Regions from separate parts of the Streptomyces sp. NPDC018031 genome, predicted to be linked through region 1. Evidence: predicted binding sites of a transcription regulator. Region 1 holds the regulator's gene; the other holds the start of a gene.

Region 1 (8,681 bases):
TGGCGTTGACGATGGTGAGCAGCAGGGAGAAGAAGCCCACCGCCACGAACCAGTGCGCGACGCCGACGATGCCCCACTTGTTCATGCGGGTGTGGCCGAGGAACTCCTTGACCACCGTGACGGTGCGCTGGACGGGGTCGTTGGTCCGGGAGCCCGCGGGGACGGGCTGGCCGAGCCGCATGTGACCGTAGATCTGCAGGATGGCACGGCCGAACAGCGCGACGCCGACCGCGATTAGGACCAGCGACACGATGATCGCGGCGAGTTGCATTGGGGGCTCCTCGAACGGCGAGAGCGGTGATGATGAGCGATTACTAAGCAGTAACTTATCCGGTCTCTGCCGAGATTACCGAGGAATCGGAACCCGCGCAGTCGACCCGGCCGGTGATCTGTGTCGCTCAGGGTCGCCTCGCTCCGGCCCGTCGCGGCGGCACCCGGCTGCCTCCAGTGTCCCCCGCTGTGCCGCTGCGGATAAGGCGAACATAAAAGCTGAGTCGGGTCGGCTCAGGTCTGTTGACAGCAAAAAGTTGATCATGCACTCTTGAGCCTGTTCCACTCAATGCGGTAGCTGGAGGAATTCGACATGGCACGTGCGGTCGGCATCGACCTGGGTACGACGAACTCCGTCGTCAGTGTTCTCGAGGGCGGTGAGCCCACCGTCATCACCAACGCCGAGGGCGCCAGGACCACGCCGTCCGTCGTCGCCTTCGCCAAGAACGGCGAAGTGCTGGTCGGTGAGGTCGCCAAGCGCCAGGCCGTGACCAACGTCGACCGGACGGTCCGCTCGGTCAAGCGCCACATGGGCACCGACTGGAAGATCAACCTCGACGGCAAGGACTTCAACCCGCAGCAGATGAGCGCCTTCATCCTGCAGAAGCTGAAGCGGGATGCCGAGGCCTACCTGGGCGAGAAGGTCACCGACGCGGTCATCACCGTCCCGGCGTACTTCAACGACTCCGAGCGTCAGGCCACCAAGGAGGCCGGTGAGATCGCGGGCCTCAACGTCCTGCGCATCGTCAACGAGCCCACCGCGGCCGCTCTCGCCTACGGGCTGGAGAAGGACGACCAGACCATCCTCGTCTTCGACCTCGGTGGCGGCACCTTCGACGTCTCGCTGCTGGAGATCGGCGACGGCGTGGTCGAGGTGAAGGCCACCAACGGTGACAACCACCTCGGTGGTGACGACTGGGACCAGCGCGTCGTGGACTACCTGGTCAAGCAGTTCCACTCCGGGCACGGCGTGGACCTGTCCAAGGACAAGATGGCCCTCCAGCGTCTGCGTGAGGCGGCGGAGAAGGCGAAGATCGAGCTGTCCTCGTCCACCGAGACCTCGATCAACCTGCCCTACATCACGGCCTCCGCCGAGGGCCCGCTGCACCTGGACGAGAAGCTCACCCGCGCCCAGTTCCAGCAGCTCACCGCCGACCTGCTGGAGCGCTGCAAGACCCCGTTCCACAACGTCATCAAGGACGCGGGCATCGCCCTGTCCGAGATCGACCACGTGGTCCTGGTCGGTGGCTCCACCCGTATGCCGGCCGTCGCCGAGCTGGTCAAGGAGCTGACCGGCGGCAAGGACGCCAACAAGGGCGTCAACCCGGACGAGGTCGTCGCCATCGGCGCCTCGCTCCAGGCCGGTGTGCTCAAGGGCGAGGTCAAGGACGTCCTGCTGCTGGACGTCACCCCGCTGTCCCTCGGTATCGAGACCAAGGGCGGCATCATGACCAAGCTGATCGAGCGCAACACCACCATCCCGACGAAGCGCTCGGAGATCTTCACCACCGCCGAGGACAACCAGCCGTCGGTGCAGATCCAGGTCTACCAGGGCGAGCGCGAGATCGCCGCGTACAACAAGAAGCTCGGCATGTTCGAGCTGACCGGCCTGCCGCCGGCCCCGCGCGGGGTCCCGCAGATCGAGGTCACCTTCGACATCGACGCCAACGGCATCATGCACGTGGCCGCGAAGGACCTGGGCACCGGCAAGGAGCAGAAGATGACCGTCACCGGCGGCTCCTCGCTGCCGAAGGACGAGGTCGACCGGATGCGCCAGGAGGCCGAGCAGTACGCGGAGGAGGACCACCGCCGCCGCGAGGCCGCCGAGACCCGCAACCAGGCCGAGCAGCTCGTCTACCAGACGGAGAAGTTCCTCAAGGACAACGAGGACAAGGTGCCCGCCGAGGTGAAGACCGAGGTGGAGACCGCCGTCACCGAGCTGAAGGACAAGCTCAAGGGCGAGGACTCGGCGGAGATCCGCACCGCGACCGAGAAGGTCGCCGCGGTCAGCCAGAAGCTCGGCCAGGCCCTCTACGCCGACGCGCAGGGCGCGCAGGCCGCGGGTGACGCCGCCGGCGCCGCCGGGGCCGGCCAGGCCAAGGCCGACGACGACGTGGTGGACGCCGAGATCGTCGACGACGAGAAGGCCGACAAGGGCGGTGCGGCGTGACCGAGGAGACACCGGGCTTTGAGGAGAAGCCCGACGTTTCTCCCGAAGCCGCGAAGGACTCTGACGACACGGCGCAGGGCGCCGGGACCTCCGGTAAGGAGGGCCCGGCGGCCCCGGCCGGCGACGAGCTGCGGGACGTCGGTCTCCAGGCGCAGCTGGACCAGGTCCGCACCGCGCTCAACGAGCGCACCGGCGACCTCCAGCGGCTCCAGGCCGAGTACCAGAACTACCGCCGCCGGGTGGAGCGGGACCGGGCCACGGTCAAGGAGATCGCGGTCGCGAACCTGCTCACCGAGCTGCTCCCGGTACTCGACGACGTCGGTCGCGCCCGCGACCACGGCGAGCTGGTCGGCGGCTTCAAGTCGGTCGCCGAGTCGCTGGAGACCGTGGTCGCCAAGCTGGGCCTCCAGCAGTTCGGCAAGGAGGGCGAGCCCTTCGACCCGCTGATCCACGAGGCGCTGATGCACAGTTACGCGCCCGACGTCACCGAGACCACGTGCGTGCAGATTCTGCAGCCGGGGTATCGGATCGGCGAGCGCACCATCCGCCCCGCGCGGGTCGCGGTCGCCGAACCCCAGCCCGGCGCCCAGGGCAAGTCCGACGAGGCGGCCGCCGACGAGGAGAGCGGTGGCCCGGAAGAGGGCTGACGTGACGGCGGACACCGGAGCGGCGGGTATAGCCGGAGCGGTGACGGCAGGAGAGGAGGGACACCGAGGATGAGCCTGAGCCGGGATGTACTGGAGAAGGATCTGTACAAGGTCCTCGGTGTCCCCAAGGACGCCACCGAAGCGGAGATCAAGAAGGCGTACCGGAAACTCGCCCGCGAGTTCCACCCGGACGCCAACAAGTCCGACGCCACGGCGGAGGAGCGCTTCAAGGAGATCTCCGAGGCCAACGACGTACTCAGCGACCCCAAGCGGCGCAAGGAGTACGACGAGGTCCGCGCGCTGTTCGGCAACGGCGGCTTCCGCCCCGGTCCGGGCGGCACCGGCAGCTTCAACTTCGACCTGGGCGACCTCTTCGGGGGTGCCGGCCAGGGCGGCGGCGGTGCCGGCGGCTTCGGCGGCGGCCTCGGGGACGTCTTCGGCGGCCTGTTCAACCGGGGCGCCGGCCGGGCGCAGCCGCGCCGCGGCCAGGACATCGAGTCCGAGGTGACGCTGAGCTTCACCGAGGCGGTCGAGGGCGCCACCGTCCCGCTGCGCATGTCCAGCCCCGCCCCGTGCAAGGCCTGCTCGGGCACCGGCGACAAGAACGGCACCCCCCGGGTGTGCCCGACCTGCGTCGGCACCGGCCAGGTCAGCCGCGGCGCGGGCGGTGGCTTCTCGCTCACCGACCCGTGCGCGGACTGCCGGGGCCGCGGCCTGATCGCCGAGAACCCCTGCGACGTGTGCAAGGGCAGCGGGCGCGCCCGCTCCTCGCGCACCATGCAGGTCCGGATCCCGGCGGGCGTCAGCGACGGCCAGCGGATCCGGCTGCGCGGCAAGGGCGGGCCGGGGGAGACCGGCGGACCGGCCGGCGACCTCTACGTCGTGGTCCATGTCGAAGCGCATCCGGTCTTCGGCCGCAAGGACGACAACCTCACCGTCACCGTGCCGGTCTCGTTCACCGAGGCCGCGCTCGGCGGCGAGGTGAAGGTGCCGACCCTGGGCGGCCCGCCGGTGACCTTGAAGCTGCCGGCCGGTACCCCGAGCGGCCGGACCATGCGCGCCCGGGGCAAGGGCGCGGTGCGCAAGGACGGCACCCATGGCGACCTGCTGGTCACCATCGAGATCGCCGTTCCCCGGGACCTCAGCGACCAGGCCCGCGAGGCGCTGGAGTCCTATCGTGAGGCCACCGCGGGTGAGGACCCGCGGGCGGAGCTGTTCCAGGCCGCGAAGGGAGCATGACCCCATGGACCCGACGAACAGGGACGGACGGCGGCGCAACCCGTACTACGAGCTGACGGACGAGACGCCGGTGTACGTCATCTCGGTGGCGGCGCAGCTCTCGGGTCTGCACCCGCAGACCCTGCGCCAGTACGACCGTCTGGGCCTGGTCTCGCCGGACCGTACGGCCGGCCGTGGCCGCCGCTACTCGGCCCGCGACATCGAACTGCTCCGCCAGGTGCAGCAGTTGTCGCAGGACGAGGGCATCAACCTCGCCGGGATCAAGCGCATCATCGAACTGGAGAACCAGGTGGCCGCGCTCCAGGCGCGGGTCGCCGAACTCCAGCAGGCGGTGGAGGGCGCGGCGGTGGCGATGCGGCAGCGCGAGGCCGCGGTGCACGCCTCCTACCGCCGCGACCTGGTCCCCTACCAGGACGTGCAGCAGGCGAGCGCGCTGGTGGTCTGGCGGCCCAAGCGGCCCGCCGAATAACGGCCACCGCCCACACCGCTTTCGGGCAACGGCTCCGCACGTCCCCGGCCCCGCTCCTCGGTGCCGGGGACGCGGTCTCTTCGGCACCGGCGGGACGGAGGCGCGGTGCCTTCGGTCCTGGCGGGACGTGGACGCGGTGTCTTCGGCCTGGCGGGGCGGGGGCGCGGTGCCTTCGGTCCTGGCGGGGCGTGTGCGGTTCCTCCGCGTGCCGCGACGGCCGGGGGTGTCTCCTCCCCGGCGGTCAGGCCGCCGGACCGCCACCGGCGGCCCGCGGCCCGGTCAGCCGCGTCAGCCGCCCGTCTTCTCCAGATCGGCCCGCATCCGCACGAACAGCTCGCCCGCCTCGGGCAGCGTGGTGTCGGGGAACAGCGCCACACCGGCGGTGCCGTCGTCGGCCCAGCCGCAGATGACGTTGCCGCTCTCGCTCAGCGAGGCGAGCATGCACTCCACCGATCCGCCCAGCTCACCGGCGTCGGCGACCGGCTCCGCCTGGGGCTGCCCCAGCTCGTGGTCCCACCCGGCGTGGTCGAGCATCCCCCGCCACAGGTGTTCGCGGCGCTTGCCGGTGTCCTCGGGCACGTTGTCCACCCCCATGAAGAGCACCGGCTCGGCGGCGCCGGGCGCGGCGTAGTGGGCGGCGACCAGGGTCATGCCGTCGCGCATCTCCCCGGGGTCGACCGGGACGTCGGAGAGTGCCCCGTCACCGGTCAGTCTGGGCAGGCCGCCGGCCGGCGAGGCCTCCACGACCCGCCGCCGGCCGTCCGGCTCGCCCGAGGGACCGGCGGACGGGTCGGCGGACGGTCCGGCGGAGTCCGTGGTGCTCGGCGAGGCGGTGGTGGCGGAACCCGTCGGGTCGGTGCTGCCTCCGTTCTTGTTGCAGCCGGTCACCGCCAGCAGCACGACGGCTGCGATGGCGGTGACGGCACCGGCTCTGGAACGTCGGCGGACGTGACGCATGGTGATTCCCCCCTTGGTCGGAACTACCCGTATGGGCAGACGTGATCCTTGACGTACGGCAACATCACGTCGGTTCCCGGCACTTTTCCCGACTTCTCGCTGATTTTCGGCGAAGGGCCCATCACCCAGGGTGACGGATCCCGGCTGTCGGCCCGGCGGACGGGATGCCCTTCGTCCACGGCGGGACCGGCCGCCGGAGCCGGCCCGTCTCGCCTGTCCGGGGCACCCGCCCGGGCGTAGGCCGTGCCGGTCCGGCCCGTTCACCGCGTCGGCCGCCGGGCCGGGCGGGTCGTTCGCCGTGCACCGCCGATGCTGCCGGGCGCACCATGGAAGTACGGCAGAGGAGGTACCGCCATGCTGGAAGTCAAGACGGTCGAGAAGCCCGACGAGCGGCGCGATTTTCCCGGAGGCCACCTAGAAGCCCTGCACCTGAGCGGGCTGGACTTCGCCGTGGGCACCTTCGAGCCGGGCTGGCGGTGGACCGAGTCCGTGGCACCGATCGCGGGCACCGCCACCTGCGAGGTCCACCACAACGGTGTCGTGGTCGCCGGGCGGCTGCGCATCCGGATGGACGACGGCGGCGAGACCGAGGTCGGGCCCGGCGACGTGTTCGTGGTGTCGCCCGGTCACGACGCGTGGGTGGTCGGCGACGAGCAGGTGGTCGTGTACGACTTCGCGGGGGCCATGGCCAAGGAGTACGCCAAGGAAGGCTGACCCATGAAGTTCGTACAGGTCATCGAGTACGAGACCGCCAAGGAAGCGGAGATGTCCAAGCTCATGGACGAGTGGATGATGGCCACCGAGGGGCGGCGGACGGTGACGCGGGAGTACCACACGCGGGACCGGGAGAAGTCGAACCACTTCGTGGACATCGTGGAGTTCCCGTCCTACGAGCAGGCCATGATGAACAACGCGCTGCCGGAGACGGTGCGCGTCGCCGAGAGGTTCCGGGCGCTGTGCGACGGGGAGCCGCGTTTCGTGAACCTGGAGGTCATCGACGAGGAGCCGTGACCGGCGGGGCGGCCGGGGCCCTTCCGGATCCGGCTGCCGGTCCGTGGGGCCCCGGCCCGGTCAGGAGCGGGGGCGGGGCGGCGTCACCCGGCCCATGGCGCGGGTGAGGGAGATCTCGATCAGTACCCGGTCGGGGTTGGGTGCCGGGGTGCGCCCGTAGCGCTCGGCGTAGCGGCGTACCGCGTCGGCGACCTGCTCCGGTTCGGTGCGGACCCGCGCCCGGCCCTCCAGGGTGGCCCACCGCTTGTCGGCCAGCTGGCAGACCGAGGTCGGCGCGCCCGCCGCGCCGGCCGCCAGCACGTTGCGGACCTTGCGGCTGGTCCGGCTGCTGATGACGCGGGCGAGGCCCGCCTCCGGGTCGTAGGTGACGCCCACCGGGACGACGTGCGGGGTGCCGTCCGGGCGGAGCGTGGTCAGGGTGCACACATGACGCTCGCGCCAGAAGCCGAGGTACGCGGGGTCGGGGTGCCGGGGGTCGATCGCCATGCGGGGAATCTATGCCGGGCCTCTGTCCGCGCGAACCTTGAGTGGAATAGACTCAACTTATCGGAGGTTGAACAGGGCAGGATTGGTCCATGGCGGTGCCCGGGTACGCGAGCCGGGCACACTCCGCCCGGGGACCGGTCCCGGACACCCCCGGGGCCGCCCGGTCCGGCCCGCCGTGCGGATCGTTTCCGTTGCCGAGAGCGCGAGGAGGAGCAGCAAGACGTGGACGCCGAGCTGACCAACAAGAGCCGGGAGGCGCTGAGCGCCGCCAACGACCGGGCGGTGTCCGCCGGACACGCCGACCTCACCCCCGCCCATCTGCTGCTCGCCCTGCTCCAGGGCCAGGACAACGAGAACCTGATGGACCTGCTCGCCGCCGTGGAGGCGGACGCCGCCGCGGTCCGCTCCGGCGTGGAGCGGCTGCTCGGCGGGCTGCCCAGCGTGCAGGGGACGACGGTGGCGCCGCCGCAGCCCAACCGCGAGCTGCTCGCGGTGATCGCCGACGCCGCGGAGCGCGCCCGCAAGCTGGGCGACGACTACGTCTCCACCGAGCACCTGCTGATCGGCGTCGCCGCCCGGGGCGGCCGCGCCGGTGAGCTGCTGGACCAGCAGGGCGCGTCGGTGAAGAAGCTGCTGGACGCGTTCGGCGAGCGGCGCGGCGCCCAGCGGGTCACCAGCGAGGACCCGGAGGGCACCTACAAGGCGCTGGAGAAGTTCGGCACCGACTTCACCGCCGCCGCCCGGGACGGCAAGCTCGACCCGGTCATCGGCCGGGACCAGGAGATCCGGCGGGTGGTGCAGGTGCTCTCCCGCCGCACCAAGAACAACCCGGTGCTCATCGGCGAGCCGGGCGTCGGCAAGACCGCCGTGGTGGAGGGGCTGGCCCAGCGCATCGTCAAGGGCGACGTGCCCGAGTCGCTGCGGAACAAGCGCCTGGTGGCGCTGGACCTGGGCGCGATGGTCGCCGGCGCCAAGTACCGGGGCGAGTTCGAGGAGCGGCTGAAGACCGTCCTCGCCGAGATCAAGTCCAGCGACGGCCAGATCATCACCTTCATCGACGAACTGCACACCGTGGTCGGCACCGGGGCCGGCGGTGACTCCGCGATGGACGCCGGCAACATGCTCAAGCCCATGCTGGCCCGCGGCGAACTGCGCATGGTCGGCGCCACCACCCTGGACGAGTACCGCGAGCGGATCGAGAAGGACCCGGCGCTGGAGCGCCGCTTCCAGCAGGTGCTGGTGGCGGAGCCGACCGTGGAGGACACCGTCGCCATCCTGCGCGGCCTCAAGGGCCGCTACGAGGCCCACCACAAGGTGCAGATCGCGGACGGCGCGCTGGTGGCCGCGGCGACCCTGTCCGACCGGTACATCACCTCCCGCTTCCTCCCCGACAAGGCCATCGACCTGGTCGACGAGGCCGCCTCCCGGCTGC
Region 2 (8,681 bases), on a different contig from region 1:
GGTGCAGCAGCCGGGCCAGTTCGGACACCTCGCCCCGCTCCCAGGAGGCGAGGCGGTTGGCGTACTGGGCCCGCCGGGCGGTGCGCACCCGCCGGAACCGCTCGCGCCCCTCCCCGGTGAGCTGCACCAGGAAGGCGCGGCCGTCGGCGGGGTCCGGCTCCCGGGCGACCAGCCCCAGGTCCTCCAGGGCCCGCAACTGGCGGCTCATGGTGGCCTTCCCGACCCCGAAGTACGCGGCCAGGTCGGTGGCGCGCTGCCGGCCGCCGTCCTCCAGGCGCATCAGCAGCCCGTAGGCCGCCGGCTCCAGATCGGGGTGGACCTCCCGGGCCAATTCCCCCGAGGAGGCGCGGGCGCGGCGCAGAAAGACGGCCAATTCGCGCTCAAGGGCCAGGAATGCATGGTCTACACCCGTAGTGCCCTCGATGCGTGAGCCTCCCGGCTCGGACGGCTCATGGCCGGTATTGTCCATGTCAGCGCCCTCTCCGGATTTTCAGCTGAATGAAACTTTCCGATGGCTGCGCACGTCACCGCAGCTCCGCCAGTATTTCGCAGGATTAGACCAACGGCAGCACCCGGACCCCTTCCCTACCGCTATCTACGCCCGTAGCGTCGTACATGACATGGACACCCCAAATCCGTGTCACTCCTCCCACACTCCCCCTCGGAGGCACCCCATGCCTGCGCACAGACCTGCATCGGCCCGGCGCACGGTGACCGCGATCGCCGGGGTCATCGCCACCCTCCTGACCGTGTCGCTGACCGGCACCGCCTCGGCGGACGAACGCAAGCCCGCCCCGCACCCCGAGGACCACTGGGCCGGCTCCCAGATCCTCAAGCACGAGGGCGGCGCCCGGGGCGGCGACCCCCGGGGCGGCACGGCCGGGACCCCCTCGCTGCTCGCCTCCGTGGAAGGCGTCGACGTCAGCAGTCACCAGGGCAACGTCGCCTGGTCCACGCTCTGGAACAGCGGTGTCCGGTTCGCCTACGTGAAGGCCACGGAAGGCACCACGTACAAGAACCCGTACTTCGCGCAGCAGTACAACGGGTCGTACAACGTCGGCATGATCCGCGGGTCCTACCACTTCGCCCTGCCCAACGTCTCCAGCGGCGCGACGCAGGCGAACTACTTCGTCGACAACGGCGGAGGCTGGTCCCGGGACGGCAGGACGCTGCCCGGCGCGCTCGACATCGAGTACAACCCGTACGGGGCGACCTGTTACGGCAAGTCCCAGAGCGCCATGGTCAGCTGGCTCAAGGACTTCGTGAACACCTACCGGGCGCGCACCGGGCGCGACCCGGTCATCTACACCTCCACCAGCTGGTGGAAGACCTGCACCGGCAACAACGGCAGCTTCGGCTCCATCAACCCGCTGTGGATCCCGCGCTACGGGTCCTCCGTCGGGGAGCTGCCGGCCGGCTGGGGCTTCCACACCATCTGGCAGTACACCTCCACCGGCCCGACCGTCGGTGACCACAACCTCTTCAACGGGGCGTACGACCGGCTGCAGGCCCTGGCCTACGGCTGATCCCGAAGTCCGGCCCGGTGCCAGGGGCCCGGCGGACCCTGGCACCGGGCCGCTCGACCGGCACGGCGGTCGGCCCGCCGCCGCGATCATGGCGGCGGGCGCCACCGCCGTGCCGTGCGGGGTTTCCCCGACCGGCTCCACGGAGCACCGGCCGGCCGCCGTCGTCCGGGAGGCCCGGCATCCCGGTGAGCGTCAGGCCCGCCCCGCCGGAGACCGAGCGGTGGTCTCCGGCGGGGCGGGCGGCCCGGGCAGGCCGGGCGGGAGCGGAGGTCAGGCCGCCAGCGGGACCCGGCTGTCCGCCGTGGCGGGCTGGAGGGCGAGCTCCAGCACCTGGCGGACGTCGGAGACCGCGTGCACCGACAGCTTCTCCAGCACCTCGGCCGGGACGTCGTCCAGGTCCGGCTCGTTCCGCTTGGGGATGATCACGGTGGTCACCCCGGCGCGGTGCGCGGCCAGCAGCTTCTGCTTGACGCCGCCGATCGGCAGCACCCGGCCGGTCAGCGAGACCTCACCGGTCATCGCCACCTCCGGCCGCACCTGCCGACCGGAGAGCAGTGAGGCGAGCGCGGTGGTCATGGTGATGCCGGCGCTCGGTCCGTCCTTGGGCACCGCACCGGCCGGGACGTGCAGGTGGACACCGCGCTCCTTCAGATCCGCGACCGGCAGCTCCAGCTCCGCGCCGTGCGAGCGCAGGAAGCTCAGGGCGATCTGCGCCGACTCCTTCATCACCTCGCCGAGCTGGCCGGTGAGGGTCAGCCCCGCGCCCCCGGTCTCCGGATCGGCCAGCGACGCCTCGACGAAGAGGACGTCGCCACCCGCGCCGGTGACCGCCAGCCCGGTCGCCACGCCCGGGACGGCGGTGCGCCGCTCGGCCGGGTCCTGGGCGGACTCGGGGGTGTGGTGCGGACGGCCGATGAGCGGGCGCAGCTCGTCCGCCCCGATGGTGAAGGGCAGTTCGCGCTCGCCCAGCTCGTGCTGGGCCGCGACCTTGCGCAGCAGCCGGGCGAGGGACCGCTCCAGGGTGCGGACGCCCGCCTCGCGGGTGTACTCCCCGGCGAGCCTGCGCAGCGCCGCGTCGTCCACCGTCACCTCGCCGGGCTCCAGTCCGGCTCGCTCCAGCTGGCGCGGGAGCAGGTGGTCGCGGGCGATGGTGACCTTCTCGTCCTCCGTGTAGCCGTCCAGCCGGACCAGCTCCATCCGGTCCAGCAGCGCCTCCGGGATGGCCTCCAGCACATTGGCGGTGGCGAGGAAGACCACGTCGGACAGGTCCAGTTCGACCTCCAGGTAGTGGTCCCGGAAGGTGTGGTTCTGCGCCGGGTCCAGGACCTCCAGCAGGGCGGCCGCCGGGTCGCCCCGGAAGTCGGAGCCGACCTTGTCGATCTCGTCGAGCAGCACCACGGGGTTCATGGAGCCGGCCTCCTTGACCGCCCGCACGATGCGGCCGGGCAGCGCGCCCACGTAGGTACGCCGGTGGCCGCGGATCTCCGCCTCGTCCCGGACGCCGCCGAGGGCGACCCGGACGAACTTCCGGCCCATGGCGCGCGCCACGGATTCGCCGAGCGAGGTCTTTCCGACACCGGGCGGCCCGACCAGGGCGAGGACCGCGCCCCCGCGCCGGCCGCCGACCACCCCGAGGCCGCGGTCGGCGCGCCGCTTGCGGACCGCCAGGTACTCGGTGATGCGCTCCTTCACGTCCTCCAGGCCCGCGTGGTCGGTGTCGAGCACGGCCTTGGCGCCGGGGATGTCGTAGGCGTCCTCGGTGCGCTCGGTCCAGGGCAGCTCCAGCACGGTGTCCAGCCAGGTACGGATCCAGCCGCCCTCGGGGCTCTGGTCGCTGGCCCGCTCCAGCTTGTCGACCTCCTTGAGGGCGGCCTCGCGCACCTTCTCGGGCAGGTCGGCGGCCTCCACCCGGGCCCGGTAGTCGTCGGACTCGTCCTCCGGATCGCCGTTCAGCTCGGCCAGCTCCTTGCGGACGGCCTCCAGCTGGCGGCGGAGCAGGAACTCGCGCTGCTGCTTGTCGACGCCCTCCTGGACGTCCTTGGCGATGGCCTCCGCCACGTCCTGCTCGGCGAGGTGGTCGCTGAGGCGGGTGATCGCCAGCTTCAGCCGGGCCACCGGGTCGGTGGTCTCCAGCAGCTCGACCCGCTGCTGGAGGGTGAGGAACGGCGAGTAGCCGGAGTTGTCGGCGAGCTGCGAGACGTCGTCGATCTGCTCCACCCGGTCCACGATCTGCCAGGCGCCGCGCTTCCGCAGCCAGCTGGTGGCGAGCGCCTTGTACTCCCGCATCAGTTCGGTGACCGAGCCGGGCAGCGGGCTGGGCACCTGCTCCTCGATCGCGGTGCCCTCCACCCAGAGCGCGGCGCCCGGGCCGGTGGTGCCGGCTCCGATGCGGACCCGGCGGACGCCGCGGATCAGCGCGCCGGGGTCGCCGTCGGAGAGCCGGCCGACCTGCTCCACGGTGCCCAGGGTGCCCACCGCGGCGTAGTTGCCCTCGATCCGTGGCACCAGCAGCACCTGCGGCTTCCCGCCGCCTGGCGCGCGGCCCGCGGCGCGGGCGGCGGCCTGGGCGGCCTCCACCGCGGCCCGTACGTCCGGGTCGGAAAGGTCGAGCGGAACCACCATGCCGGGCAGCACCACCTCGTCGTCGAGGGGCAGTACGGGCAGGGTGAGCGATGCGGACGACGAAGCCATGGTCTCCCCTTCGGCAAGCAACTTGAGCTGTATCGACTCAATGCACCTGCGCCCGCCGGTGTTCCCCACGCCGCGTTCGCTCTCAGCGAACGGGGTGATACACACAGAAACCGGCCATGCCTCACGGAACGGGCGCCGATCCGGCGTGAGGCCGCCCGGCGCAGGTGGCACGAGGCTGCCGGGCGCCGGTGACACGAGCCCGGGCGCCGACCGCTCAGCCGGTCCGGCCGACCGGCAGTCCGCCGGCACACCCGGGCGGCGGCGAGGTCGGCGCGCGGCCACACACCACACGCCCCGCACCGCGGCCGGCCCCGGCCACGCGCCGGCCGCCCCGCACCACCGACCGGCCCCGGTCACTCCCCACCACCTCCGGCCCGCCCCACCCGTGGCGAGCCACCGACCGGACGGGGCGGGCCACCGACCAGGCGACGACCGACGCCGGGGCGGCCCGGACCGGCCCGGCCACCGGCCGAGTGATCACCGCCCCCCGGGCGGGAGCCACAATCGACCATGAAGGCGGCACACGGCATCAACCTGGTGTGATTTCCGTCACGTTGGGCAACCTCTCCACCGCCTCGTTCGTCCCTGTCCGATCACTGGAGGCCCTCATGCACCACCCGCTGCACGACACCGCCGACGACCGGTCGCCGCGGGTCCTGGACCGCCGCGACGGCCCGTACGGCGAAGTGGTGCTGCGGCGCCGCGGCACCGATCACGCGGTGTACGAGATCATCGCCAACGGCTGCTTCCTGATGGACACCTCCGACGGCCGCTCCGAGCGGCTGCTGGTCCGGGCCGCCCTCGCCGCGCTGCCCGCCGACCGGCCGGCCCCGGCGCTGCTCATCGGCGGGCTGGGGGTCGGCTTCTCGCTGGCCGAGGCCGCCGCGGAGCCTCGCTGGGGCCGGATCACCGTGGTGGAGCGCGAGGCGGCGGTCATCGACTGGCACCGCACCGGGCCGCTGTCGGCGGTGTCGGCCGGCGCGCTGGCCGACCCGCGCACCGAGATCGCGCGGACCGATCTGGTCCGGTACGTCCAGGAGGCCGGCGACCGCTACGACGCGCTGTGCCTGGACATCGACAACGGGCCGGACTGGACCGTCACCGAGGGCAACGAGAGCCTGTACTCACCCGCCGGGCTCGCCGCCTGCGCGGCCCGGCTGACCCCCGGCGGAGTGCTCGCCGTGTGGTCCGCGCAGCCGTCCCCGGCGTTCGAGGAAGCCCTCCGTAATGCCGGTTTCACGGGCGTACGGACCGAAGAGATCGCGGTTGCCCGGGGTGTCCCTGACGTGGTCCACTTCGCAACTCGGGGTGCGTAGCCGAGCTACGCACGGTGGCTTTACGCTTCTTGCCTACGAGTGCGGCCGGGCAGGTGACCAGGCACGAGGCCGCCGGTTTCACGGAACGACGCAGGGGCGGGCGTATGGATCAGACTCACACCACCCAGAACGGCGCCGCCGCGACCACGCCCGGGGCGCAGCGCCGGGTGCTGGTCGTCGAGGACGATCCGACGATCGTGGACGCGATCGCCGCCCGGCTCCGCGCGGAGGGCTTCCAGGTCCAGACCGCCGGGGACGGCCCGGCCGCCGTGGACACCGCCGAGGCATGGCAGCCGGACCTGCTGGTCCTCGATGTGATGCTGCCCGGCTTCGACGGGCTGGAGGTGTGCCGCCGGGTGCAGGCCAGACGTCCGGTGCCGGTGCTGATGCTCACCGCCCGGGACGACGAGACCGACATGCTGGTCGGCCTCGGGGTCGGCGCGGACGACTACATGACCAAGCCGTTCTCGATGCGCGAGCTGGCGGCCCGGGTGCACGTGCTGCTGCGCCGGGTGGAGCGGGCCGCGCTGGCCGCGCACACCCCGCGCAGCGGCATCCTGCGCCTGGGCGAGCTGGAGATCGACCACGCACAGCGCCGGGTGCGGGTACGTGGCAACGATGTCCACCTCACCCCGACCGAGTTCGACCTGCTGGTGTGCCTGGCCAACACCCCGCGCGCGGTGCTCTCCCGGGAGCAGCTGCTCGCCGAGGTGTGGGACTGGGCGGACGCCTCGGGCACCCGGACCGTCGACAGCCACATCAAGGCGCTGCGCCGGAAGATCGGCGCGGAGCGCATCCGCACCGTGCACGGTGTCGGCTACGCTCTGGAGACCCCCGCGGCATGAAACCGGTGCCGGTGCGGGAGCTGTGGAGCCGACTGTGGGAGGCGCTGCGGCCCATCGACCCGTACCGCTCGGTGAAGGCCGCGCTCGGCGCGCTGGTCATCGGCTCGGTGATCATCACCACGCTGCTGGTGTTCGTGGCCGCCCACTCCGACACCGAGCTGCGCATCATCACCATCTTCTCGATCATCGCCTCGCTGCTGATCACCCAGTTCGTGGCGCACGGCCTGTCGGCGCCGCTGGACGAGATGACCGAGGTCACCCGGGCGATGGCGAACGGCGACTACACCCGGCGGGTGCGGGCGGCGGAGCGGCGGGACGAGTTCGGCGACCTGGCCGCCGCCTTCAACCGGATGGCCGCCGACCTGGAGGCGGTGGACACCCACCGCAAGGAACTGGTGGCCAACGTCTCACACGAGCTGCGCACCCCCATCGCGGCCCTGCGGGCGGTGCTGGAGAACGTGGTGGACGGGGTCTCGGAGCCCGATCCGGAGACCATGCGGGTGGCGCTGCGGCAGACCGAGCGGCTGGGCCGGCTGGTGGAGCAGCTGCTGGACCTGTCCCGGCTGGACAACGGGGTGGTGCCGCTGCACTCCCGGCGCTTCGAGGTGTGGCCCTACCTCGCCGGGATCCTGAAGGAGGCGAGCATGGCCCGCAGCGCCAGCTCCGACCACCGCTCGGGCACCCATGCGCGCAAGGACGTCCACCTCAACCTCGACGTCTTCCCCTCCGACCTGACCGCGCACGCGGACGCGGAGCGGCTGCACCAGGTGGTGGCCAACCTGATCGACAACGCGGTGAAGCACAGCCCGCAGCACGGCCGGGTCACGCTCCGGGCGCGGCGCGGCGACGGCCCGCAGAGCCTGGAGCTGGAGGTGCTGGACGAGGGACCGGGCATCCCGGAGGCCGAGCGGTACCGGGTCTTCGAGCGGTTCAACCGGGGCGGGCCGAAGGCCGCGGCGCCGGGCAAGGGCCCGGGCGGCGACGGCGGCACCGGGCTGGGGCTGGCGATCGCCCGGTGGGCGGTGGATCTGCACGGCGGCCGGATCCGGGTGGCCGAATCTCCGCGAGGTTGCCGGATCAAGGTCAGCCTTCCGGGCACCACTCGGGACCAGGGTTGACGTAGGGTCGTCAGCGGAAGCACACACGCGGGCGTGTGGGCGGCTCGGTGTCCTCTCGCGTACGGAAAACCAGGGGTGTTTCCCGCCAAGTCACACCCCGAAACCCGTCGATCAATGTGATGTGCGCGACGATGACCAGTGCGGCCTGCACGTAAGGTGCCGGAAGGCGTAGCCTTTATTCCCGCTGTCCACCACCTTAGGAAGCGGAAGAGGGCGGTTGCCGCCGTGTCGCCACAGTCCCCCAACACCTCGAGCGTCTCGACCGACCAGGACGGGCAAGGGAAGAACCCAGCCGCCGCGTTCGGTGCCAACGAGTGGCTCGTCGACGAGATCTACCAGCAGTACCTCCAGGACCCGAACTCGGTCGACCGAGCCTGGTGGGACTTCTTCGCCGACTACAAGCCGGGCAAGGACACCAGCTCCGCTGTGGCCGCCCCGCAGCAGCCGGTGAGCGGAGCCGCGGCTCCGGCCCAGGCCGCCCCGGCGGCCCCGGCGAAGCCGGCCGCCCAGGCCCCCGCCGCTCCGGCGCAGCCCGCGCAGGCCCCGGCCGCTCAGCCGGCCGCGGCGGCGCCCGCCGCCAAGCCGGCCGCTGCGAAGCCCGCACAGCCCGCCGCCGGTGCGGCCGGCGGTCCGGAGTTCGTCACGCTGCGCGGCCCGTCCGCGGCCGTGGCGAAGAACATGAACGCCTCGCTGGAGCTGCCGACCGCCACCTCGGTCCGCGCGGTGCCGGTGAAGCTGCTGTTCGACAACCGGATCGTGATCAACAACCACCTCAAGCGCGCCCGGGGCGGGAAGGTCTCCTTCACCCACCTCATCGGCTACGCCATGGTGCAGGCGATCAAGTCCATGCCGTCGATGAACTGGTCCTTCGCGGAGAAGGACGGCAAGCCGACGATGGTCAAGCCGCCGCACGTGAACCTGGGCCTGGCCATCGACCTGGTCAAGCCCAACGGTGACCGGCAGCTGGTCGTCGCGGCCATCAAGAAGGCCGAGACGCTCAACTTCTTCGAGTTCTGGCAGGCGTACGAGGACATCGTCCGCCGCGCCCGGGCGAACAAGCTCACCATGGACGACTTCACCGGGGTCACGGTCTCGCTGACCAACCCGGGCGGCATCGGCACCGTGCACTCGGTGCCCCGCCTGATGCCCGGCCAGTCGGTGATCATGGGCGTGGGCGCCATGGAG

Evidence for each region. Region 1 encodes HspR, which represses chaperone genes until heat shock. Its sites were predicted from a motif close to TTGAGNNNNNNNNNCTCAA; they were not measured.
Region 2: a site for HspR is predicted at 4,240-4,258, ahead of lon (endopeptidase La). Genes of this name have one in related genera too.

Annotation. Positions count from the first base shown of each region.
Region 1 is NZ_JBIRFT010000004.1:172,418-181,098, reverse strand. Features, by position in the region: gene ACH4B3_RS13125 ((Fe-S)-binding protein) at 1-271, opposite strand, end outside; gene dnaK (molecular chaperone DnaK) at 584-2,440, shown strand; gene grpE (nucleotide exchange factor GrpE) at 2,437-3,087, shown strand; gene dnaJ (molecular chaperone DnaJ) at 3,157-4,326, shown strand; gene ACH4B3_RS13105 (heat shock protein transcriptional repressor HspR) at 4,331-4,795, shown strand; gene ACH4B3_RS13100 (hypothetical protein) at 5,084-5,752, opposite strand; gene ACH4B3_RS13095 (cupin domain-containing protein) at 6,107-6,466, shown strand; gene ACH4B3_RS13090 (hypothetical protein) at 6,470-6,763, shown strand; gene ACH4B3_RS13085 (pyridoxamine 5'-phosphate oxidase family protein) at 6,824-7,249, opposite strand; gene clpB (ATP-dependent chaperone ClpB) at 7,472-8,681, shown strand, end outside.
Region 2 is NZ_JBIRFT010000001.1:457,447-466,127, forward strand. Features, by position in the region: partial or broken gene ACH4B3_RS01910 (MarR family winged helix-turn-helix transcriptional regulator) at 1-469, opposite strand, end outside; gene ACH4B3_RS01915 (lysozyme) at 675-1,526, shown strand; gene lon (endopeptidase La) at 1,797-4,217, opposite strand; gene ACH4B3_RS01925 (spermidine synthase) at 4,826-5,533, shown strand; gene ACH4B3_RS01930 (response regulator transcription factor) at 5,638-6,378, shown strand; gene ACH4B3_RS01935 (ATP-binding protein) at 6,375-7,496, shown strand; gene ACH4B3_RS01940 (multifunctional oxoglutarate decarboxylase/oxoglutarate dehydrogenase thiamine pyrophosphate-binding subunit/dihydrolipoyllysine-residue succinyltransferase subunit) at 7,722-8,681, shown strand, end outside.